DNA from 3 places in the Alkaliphilus crotonatoxidans genome. Region 1 is predicted to be linked to each of the others. Evidence: riboswitches for the same ligand, from Rfam matches in the RefSeq annotation. Region 1 holds a riboswitch; each other region holds the start of a gene.
What was found. Region 1 has a riboswitch for cyclic di-GMP ahead of ACYQ1I_RS00315 (HD-GYP domain-containing protein). Riboswitches for the same ligand answer to the same signal wherever they lie in the genome.
Positions count from the first base shown of each region.

Region 1 (3,283 bases):
TTTCTTCTGTATTAAGTAAAATTATTTTCTTTGAATATCGTCAATTAAGGCAGGAAGAGCTTCTTTTGGCAGAAGTACAATTTTTTATAGAGGATTTAAAGGCTAAGCCTGATATAAGCCTTAAAGAAGCCCTGGCAACCTTTCGCAAGCTCTATATTTATCATTATTGTATGGAAGGTATTGATAATAACTTGACTGAAGAAGTTCCGATGAAGGCCTACCGGGAAATAGATGAGCAGCCCCGGCCTGAGAAAAAAACCTTCCGGTGGCCAGTAGTTGCTGCAATCCTTTTATTGCTAACGGTGGGGGCCTATGGTGTATCAAGTCTCATCAAGTGGTTGCCTGAACGGACCCTTCAGGGAGATGAATATACCCCTGTAGGTGGCCAGGTCAGGGCTTATTTTCGAATTGAGGAAGAACCTCCCTATTGGATACTTGTTAATGAAAGCAGTGGTTCCGGAGAAGAAACAATCGAGGCCTATCTATGGGAAATCAGTTATGAAGGAAAGGTCATTCAAACTTCAGATAACAGAGAGCCTAAATTATCCTTTAATCAAGAGGGGACCTATACCATAAGCTTAAAAATTATGGATCAACAAAACAATGGGGAATGGAGTGAACCCCATATTGAGGCACTGGAGGTAAAATTTGATACAGAGGAGGATGGAAGGGAGGCCAACATTACGCAGAATAACGAATATTTTACGCTGTCCACCCAGGGGCAAAATAATATTATAAAGGATGTTAATCTGTTTAATGAGGGACCCTACTCCTTCAAGCTTGTAAATGATCAGAATCTTTCACCGACCTTTACGCTGAGAAATTTCTACGCAAAGGAATATGAAACGCTTTCAATGCTGATTAAAACCAGTCAGGAGGAAAACTTAAAGCTCCGGCTTATGGTTTATAATCAAGGAAATTTACAGCACCGTGAAGAATTTTCTCAATCTGTTACAGTTCAAGATGATTGGAAGCTGGTTTATTTGGAGTTACCAAAGGTAAGCATGGAAGAAATTAAGTTAGAGATCGTAGGCTTTAGAAATCCAATTTGGGTAGATTCTATAGAATTGCAGCCATATAAATAGAATTTATTGTTGCGAGACTTAAAATAAGTCTCTTTTTTTGACTATTAATTAGACATAAAACGACTGAATGTTTAAATAAATAACAAAAGTATACAAAAAAACCTATACATTTGAACTAATTTACTATATATTATATATGTAGTATATTTTTATGAAATTAAATAAAATTTGGCAAACTTATCGAAAGGTAAGGACGCAAAGCTATGGGTCTAAAGAGGGTTAACTTCCATGATTGCCAGGTTGCTGTAAAATTTATATTTTTTTGTAAATTTAACATATAGCACCTAGGGAAAATGAACTAGGCGCTTTTTTTATTGGTGAACCCATGACTCGATAATAAAATGCAGGGTAAGGGGTACGGTATGGGATTGAAGATAAAATCAAAAATATTATTAACCAATACGTTTCTGCTACTGATTTGCTTTTTAATATTTTTATATTTTAGTAATCGAGTATTGATCTCTTTTTTAATTTCATTTTATACCATATTATTGAGCATAATCATTACTTTATTATTAGACCTTAATAAAATTATCGGCAATCTTGCCGAGGTTGTTACAGGCTTGGTCAGCAAAATGAAAGCAGACAAAGGGGATAACACCCTGAAAATGACAGATAATCGAGGTAATAAGATTGAAATAACCAATCAACATGATAAAACTATTGGTGTAGTCTCGTATCGGGATGAAGAACTACAGGCCTCCTATGAAGACTGGAATTACAGTTTAGAAAGGCTATTTCAGTCCAAAGGGTTCAATCAACTCTTAAATGAGATGATTTTCAGTACGGATGAATTCTTAAGTGTTGATCAAACAGCCATATTTCTTGTAAATAATTCCTTTAAGATAAATGGGTTAAGGAACCTTAAAGGGGAGAAAGCTTTGCCAGTTATAATTAGTCAAGGGGAGCCATGCTATCGGCAAATAATAAATAATCAGGAGCTAAGGATTATTCATAGTTATGATTTTAAACATAGCTCAGGGGCTTTTAATAATCAATTAAGTAAAGAAGCAGGTATTGAAAAGCTGTTGTATTTACCCGCCTTAGAAGAAAAAAGGATAGCAGGGTTTGTTAACTTTTTAGCAGAGGATACTAAAATGGATGCAGTAATAGTGGATAATGAACAGCTTATGGAAAGGGAAAGGAAAACCTATTTTGAAATGATAATTTCCTTGGTTATGGCGATGAATATAAAGGACCCCTACACAAAGGGGCATAGTGAACGGGTTATGAAATATAGCTTAAGGCTTGGTCATCACCTAAATCTGACAAAAGCAGAGCTGGATATTCTAAAGTATGGCAGTATACTTCATGATATAGGTAAATTAGCGATACCCAATGATATTTTACTAAAGAAGGGCATGTTGACTCACCAGGAATATAGCATGATTAAAAGTCACTCTGTAAAGGGAAGCGCCATGATTAGCAGCTTAAGTTTTTTACAGCCTGCCCTGCCGATCATTAGAAATCACCATGAACGGTATGACGGTAAGGGGTACCCCGATGGTTTAGCAGGAACAGAAATTCCGTTATTAACGCGAATCGTAACCATAGCCGATTCCTATGATGCCATGACTTCAGAGAGAGAATACCGTAAGAAGTTAACAAAGGGAGAGGGAATAACCGAATTAAAAAGACATCGTGGTACACAATTTGATCCCCTGCTGGTGGATGAATTTATAAAAATTATCTAAAAAATGATCGCAGTAAAAAGCACAGTACTTAAATCCCTAAATTCATAGATCAATGGGTTGGCCAGGCTATCCATGATATGTTTGGTAGTGACCTATGATGCTGAATTAGGGGGTTTTTTTTATTGTATAGAAAAAGAGGCTTCGCTTTGATTATCTTTATAGGTTTTTACCGACAGCCCTTAGCCCATTTAAGAAAAATACCAATAAAGACAAATGCAGGTATAATAACAAAATTCAACAATGAAATATAAGTATAGTAATTTAACAGCTTAAATAATAATAACAGGTTGTTGCGGGCAAAATAAACTGCTACCGCCACCAAGGCAGAAATTAGGTATATTAAATTCTTGTATATAAATAAACACACCTTTAGCCCAGGAGGAATAGGATAGAATGAATTGATTAGTTAAGAGGAGGAGAGGCAATGAAGAAGGGAAGCATTAAACGATTATTCCCCGGTGGCAATACGGCAGAGGGCTTTTACTCTTATTATCAATATGTAAT
Region 1 covers NZ_BAAHXS010000001.1:68,315-71,597, forward strand. The annotation lists gene ACYQ1I_RS00310 (PKD domain-containing protein) at 1-1,085, shown strand, start outside; cyclic di-GMP riboswitch class I at 1,246-1,333, shown strand; gene ACYQ1I_RS00315 (HD-GYP domain-containing protein) at 1,577-2,779, shown strand; gene ACYQ1I_RS00320 (ATPase) at 3,204-3,283, shown strand, end outside.

Region 2 (3,283 bases), on a different contig from region 1:
TGGCGGTTAATTCTTCACTGCTGGCCGCCACCGTTTCAGCAGATGCCGATACCTCGTCAATTAATCCCTTCATACTGGCAACCGAATGATTAAAGCTGTTAAAAATCATCCCCATTTCATCCTGCCCGGTGGCAGGAATTTGCCTTGTCAAGTCACCGGTACTGACGGCCTCCAGCTCCTTTACAAGTACTTTCATCCTATGGGCGATCAATTTTTTAAATAATATGTATACCCCCAGGATCACCAGCAATAGGCTAATAGCGGCAAAAATCATGGAAAGCCGCTGAACAGACCAGGCCTTGGCCTTTACCTCTTCAATTCCCATGGCTGCCACAATATAAAGACCCATCCTTTTTTCGTAGATTCCATGATAGGCCACACCATTTTCAATAAAATCTATTTCACCCTGTTCATTTTCCACCACTGTTTTTAAAAAATCCTGGTTTTCAATAAAGGTCCGTAGCAGCGTTTCATTGGAGTGAACCTTTATATCGCCCTGACTATTAAAGGCCATTACCAGGCCGGTTTCACCAATTTTGGTTTGCCCAATAGAATTTTGCGGGCTTGATTCTTCAAAGACATTTTTCTGGGGAACAGAGCTAAAGCCGATCTGTATTACTCCGCCAGCCCCCTGTCTTGGTAAAAAGCCATACTGTATAAGGTTTGTCCCTAATACCGGTGCTGCCTCCAGCACTACTTCACCTTTAAGGGCCCTTTCAAAATAGTGCTTTTTTTCGCCGGCTCCCAGGTCTGTTCCTATAAAGGAAGCCCCTGAGCTTTCAATAATTACGCCGTTTCCGTCGCTAATATGAATTTCTACGGCTCCCATTTCCTTGGCTATATTCTGCAATTCCTCTGGGGTATAAAACCGGGCCTCCAGTGAATTGGCAATTGCCTTTGCGATAATCATGGTCTGGTCATCCATGGCACTTTGGGCAGCCTGGTTTGTTATACTGGCCGAGGTAAAGGTATCATAGACGGTAGCATGGGCATTTTTCACTTTTTCCAGCTCCATATCATAGACAATATTTTCAACAAAGGAAAATAGGGTTGCCTGAGAAAAAACCGATACGAAAAAGTAAATTATTGTTGTCGCCGCAATCATTTTAGTCAATATACTTCTGTTCTTTAAAAATCTCCCTTGTTTTAGATGTAATTCATTGGTCTGCTGCATCTTTTTCCCTCCACTTTTGCTTGTCTTTTCCTGGGTTTCATTATTTGTCAACATTCTAAAATCTTTTTTATTTTTTCAATCACTAAATCCTCTTGAAAGGGTTTGACAATGAAGTCTTTGGCCCCCGAACGTATGGCTTCCACCACCATGGCTTCCTGGCCCATGGCAGAGCACATCAGCACCTTTGCATTGGGGTTCTTTTTATGAATTTCCCTTAGTGCTTGTATGCCGTCCATTTCTGGCATGGTTATATCCATGGTTACCAGGTCAGGCTTAAGCTCATTATACTTCAAAAGGGCCTCTATTCCGTTTTCTGCTTCCCCCGCCACCTCCAGGCCATGGTTTGTTAATATGTTTTTTAAGATCATCCTCATAAAGGCTGCATCATCTACAATTAAAATTTTTGACCCCATCAGCTCATTCTCCTATCTAACTAAATTACTTCAGTAAAATTTACATGTAAAACCAAAGGCTATCATTATTTGAATTGACTAAGCCTGCCTAACAGGCTTAAATAAATTTGTTGTCGGGGATTATATTACCCACCTCCGTTTACTAGTAACAACTTAAATAAAATTTTACACAAAAAAAGCCAATAATTAGCTCACTAATCATTGGCCGGTTGCACCACTAGCTCTGAATTCTCAAGGTGCCCAGATAAGAGAATTCTTCTTTGCTTCCAATTTTCATTGCATAATTTGTTGTTTTAATTTATTCGCTCCGCTAAGGCAGGGCTCCTGCATAGAAGTCACAACCTATATGATAAAATCATATCAGACTTTGGTACAAATTTCAAACAAACGATAGGTAAAATAAAATAAAAAAGGGGACGGTACTTGATTATTGTTTTTTGAAGTTATATAATAACAATATAAAGGGGGGTGATTGCTCTGCCAAGGTCAGCCAGAATAAAGGATGAATATGGTATTTATTATATTACCCAACGGGGTTCATCAAATAGAAAGCTTTTTGAAAATGAAGGAGATCGAGATAAATTTCTAACCATTTTAATGGAGTCTAAGGAAAAAAACGGATTCAAGCTGTATGGCTATTGTATTGCAAAGGACAATGAATATCATCTCATTATAAATGCCAATGGTTCCGATATTTCAAAAATTATGAAGGGAATTAACATATCCTATGCAATGTATGTTGATAACAGCACCGGTAACTTGTATCGAGATCGATATAAAAGTCTTCTCATACAAGATAAATTTACCCTAATGGAAATTTTATCAAAAATACATGCAGTTGGAAGGCAGAACAATAATAAATACAACAGCTATTGTATTTATCATAAAGAGCCGTTGTTCGACAGTCAGCTGATCGACCAGGAGGATTTGACCCTGCTGGAGGATGAAGAAAACTGTCTTTATCGGAAGGATAACTGCCGATGCTGCCTCAAGACACCCTGGGAAGCCAAAAATAAGCTGCTGCAAATTGCAGAATCCAGAGGAATTACACTGAAGGAGCTTATGAAGGATAAGGACTACCGAAATCAATTAATTCGAGATTTTCGTAAAAACTCTATATTATCGTTAAAGGAACTGGGGGAGGTTTTTGGTGGCCTTTCAGAATCTTCTATCTGTAAAATTTTAAATAATAAATAAAATTATTTCACCCTTTAAGAGGAAAAACCATATGCTATACAAAGACCTGTTTAGAATAAGGGCCTATTGGCTTTCCTCTTTTTTAAACAGCAAATATTCAAGTACCGTCCCCTTTATTAATGGAGGTGTGATATTAATGAATTTAAATCTGGATTTTAATTTGAATTATGATGTTGAAAAAAGTAGCCCTTCCTCCCTGGGTACCGATTCTATTTATGATTTGCTGATCATTGGCGGTGGCCCTGCCGGCCTGAATGCCGCCCTTTATGCTAAAAGAAAGGGGCTTCATGTCGGTATGATTACCACTGGTCTTGGGGGGCAGGTGACCAACACAAGCCTGGTGGAAAATTACCTGGGCTACCCTGAAATTGAAGGGAAAGCCCTGGTTAGCCAGTTCATTTCCCATGTTGAAGGGCTTTCTGTACCCATATTGGGAGAGGCAACTGTCTCATCTATTGTGGCTTCCCCCTATGATGTGATTAAGCAGGTCTTATTGACA
Region 2 covers NZ_BAAHXS010000006.1:23,952-27,234, reverse strand. The annotation lists gene ACYQ1I_RS12215 (methyl-accepting chemotaxis protein) at 1-1,174, opposite strand, end outside; gene ACYQ1I_RS12210 (response regulator) at 1,222-1,587, opposite strand; cyclic di-GMP riboswitch class II at 1,782-1,864, opposite strand; gene ACYQ1I_RS12205 (transposase) at 2,056-2,784, shown strand; gene ACYQ1I_RS12200 (NAD(P)/FAD-dependent oxidoreductase) at 2,921-3,283, shown strand, end outside.
Region 2: it holds a riboswitch for cyclic di-GMP, as region 1 does, so the genes downstream of both, ACYQ1I_RS12210 (response regulator) here and ACYQ1I_RS00315 (HD-GYP domain-containing protein) in region 1, are expected to answer to the same signal.

Region 3 (3,283 bases), on a different contig from region 1:
TCCTCTGGATCTTCTGGATCCTCTGGGTCTTCTGGATCTTCGGGGTCTTCAGGATCTTCTGGATCTTCAGGGTCTTCGGGGTCTTCAGGATCTTCTGGGTCTTCTGGATCTTCGGGGTCTTCAGGATCTTCTGGATCTTCAGGGTCTTCGGGGTCTTCAGGATCTTCTGGATCTTCTGGGTCTTCTGGATCTTCAGGGTCTTCAGGATCTTCAGGGTCTTCAGGGTCTTCAGGATCTTCGGGGTCTTCAGGATCTTCAGGGTCTTCTGGATCCTCTGGGTCTTCTGGATCTTCTGGGTCTTCTGGATCTTCGGGATCTTCTGGGTCTTCTGGATCTTCGGGATCTTCAGGATCTTCTGGATCTTCAGGATCTTCGGGATCTTCAGGGTCTTCGGGATCTTCTGGGTCTTCTGGATCCTCAGGGTCTTCTGGATCTTCTGGGTCTTCTGGATCTTCGGGGTCTTCCGGATCTTCAGGATCCTCGGGGTCTTCGGGATCTTCTGGATCCTCGGGATCTTCTGGATCTTCTGGATCTTCAGGGTCTTCTGGATCCTCTGGGTCTTCTGGATCCTCTGGGTCTTCTGGATCCTCGGGATCTTCCGGGTCTTCTGGTTGAACCCTGGTATTATAAACATAAACGCTACCTTCCAGGGCTCCAATTGTTAATAAAATTCTTCCATCGGCGGGTGATATTTCATATATCGGTATATATTCTTCGGGTATATTAATTTCGGTTATCAAGTACTCACCCAGGGGCAGGTTTTCTATTTCCAATGAACGGCCAGCACTGACCGTATGTATTTCATTATAGCCCTGTGGCCCTGAAATATGGACGGTAAAGTCAGTCTGGTCTTCTTCTACAATTGTATTATCATGATCATAAACAACCTTATTGACTGTTATTTTTCCGGTTGGCGGCGTATATTCATAATAAAGCTTGGTCATGGCAGAAAGGGCGATTCCAGCTTCCATCCCTGTAATGCCTATTAAAGTCTGAGACTGCTTCACGCCTCCCACCGGCAGTAGAATCAAAGCGTCATAGACTTTTTGATGTCCTTTCACTTCTACTTGAAAATCGATGTCCGCTTGAAATTCCTCAGCGGGAATCGTTATTTTTACTGTTTTTATACCTTTATCAGTGTTGACGGTTTCCTCTGCTCCTGGATAAACCCCCTGCAAATCAATACTGTACTGATGATTTAACTCAATATAGCTGCCGTCGTAATTGGTTTGATCCGCCCCATAGCTAAAGGTAATTTCCACATCTTCCTCTGCATTTGGGCCAATGGCTACGTTTGTGATTCCCACATCGGCAGGGTGATCAGCGGCCGGTATACCGGGCAGTGACTTTAAATACTCATATACCCGCTTTACATTACGATTTAATAATTGAAAATAGGTAGGGCTATAATTGTTGGTCTGATTCCATATTGCATATTGTGTTGCAGTAATTGCCTGGGCCTGGGTTAAGCTGTTTACATTTCCTACAGCCTTCTTTAAATCATTCAGGCTGATATTGGGGTATGAGCCATGGGCTATGGCCCTTAGCTTGTTGGCTTTAGCTTCATTGATGCCAATGGACTCGGCATCTTCAAGCTTGATCAGCCGATAGTCAACATCCTGTCGTGCCCTGACGGTTTCGTCTGCACAGTAGACATAAATGGTTGACCCTACATACTTGCCATTACTATACTGTCTTACATGGAAAAGATAGGTGTTTGAATCTGAGCCCCTGGTACCCGTTCCATCCCAGCGGTAATATTGGCTATTTCCATAGGCTATGCTGGGCATAAACATCAAGGCCACCAGTAGGGCAATAATCAGGCTAAAGCTCCTTCTCCTGATTTTTTTTCTTACCATTCCTTCACTTCCTCCCTTTTTAATATAGTTTTATTGAAGCAAAATTGCTTTTCTAGTAACTTGTGTCCTTTAAAAGGCGAGATAAGAGCTGTGGCAAATTTGGACAGGGATAATCTATTAGCTTAAATGAGGCAGGGTACTAGGTACCAATTGAATCATTAAAACATAAATTAATTATTAAGTATGTCGCTTTATATTTTATTAGGTCTGGTATGACTAACATTCCATCAAAAACAAAAAACTGCCGCACGATTTTGCGGCAGCAGGACAATCATCGTATTGATTCATACCTTAGATTCCTAACTTTGCGTCCCAGCCTTTCGAACTGGTTTGCCCTTTACGTTTGTGCCTTAAATATTTTATTAGCTCCGTAAACTTTATAGTACAAAAATGATATAAAAAAACTGCCACAATTTAAACTGTGGCAGTCGGACGATCATCGTATATGCATACCTTAGATTCCTGACTTTGCGTCCCAATCTTTCGACTGGTTTGCCTTTTTCACCAAACATATGAAAATTATTACAAGGAAATATATTCCTATATTTTCTTATTTTAGATGGTGTAAAGAAAAAAATCAAGTATTTTTTATAAAAAAGTATATTATCTTATTCATCAGGTAAAATATCGAAGTTTTTTAGTGATTACACAATTTTTTTATGTTATGATACAATATAGCATCACATATTATTTAACTGTGTATCATGAATTTCCTGTGAAGCATCATAGAATATGCTTTTTTTGGGCAAAAATATTATTACAGCAATAATTTTTTAGATAGAGGAGTGAAGATTTTGATTTCTTTTGATCTAAACCACCAAATACAACGTATTCATTTAATTGGTATCGGTGGAATCAGTATGAGTGCAATAGCAGAAATCCTGCTTAAGCATGGCTATCATGTTTCCGGCTCAGATATTAAGGAATCTAACATAATTGAAAAGCTAAGAAGTCATGGGGCGCAGATTTTTTTAAGCCATCAGTGTGAAAATGTCAGGGACGCTGATTTAGTTGTCTATACAGCTGCCGTTAAGGCAGATAATTGTGAACGCCAGGAGGCAGAAAGGCTGGGTATTCCTCAGATTGATCGAGCCCACATGCTTGGGCTCATTATGAAGATGTATGACCGTGCCATTGCAGTTGCTGGAAGTCACGGAAAGACCACTACCACATCTTTATTATCCCTTGTGATGGAATATGCCAAGCTGGACCCTACCATCATGGTTGGTGGAGAATTGGACGAAATTGGCGGGAATATCAAAATTGGTGAAAGTCAGCATTTTATTACGGAAGCCTGCGAATATGTTGAGAGCTTTCTAAAATTCAACCCCTTTATTGGAATTATTTTGAATATTGACGAGGATCATCTGGATTTTTATAAGGATATTCACCATATTAAAGGAGCCTTTCATCGTTTTGGCCGG
Region 3 covers NZ_BAAHXS010000004.1:988,366-991,648, reverse strand. The annotation lists gene ACYQ1I_RS07310 (thioester domain-containing protein) at 1-1,859, opposite strand, end outside; cyclic di-GMP riboswitch class I at 2,115-2,204, opposite strand; cyclic di-GMP riboswitch class I at 2,280-2,366, opposite strand; gene murC (UDP-N-acetylmuramate--L-alanine ligase) at 2,654-3,283, shown strand, end outside.
Region 3: it holds a riboswitch for cyclic di-GMP, as region 1 does, so the genes downstream of both, ACYQ1I_RS07310 (thioester domain-containing protein) here and ACYQ1I_RS00315 (HD-GYP domain-containing protein) in region 1, are expected to answer to the same signal.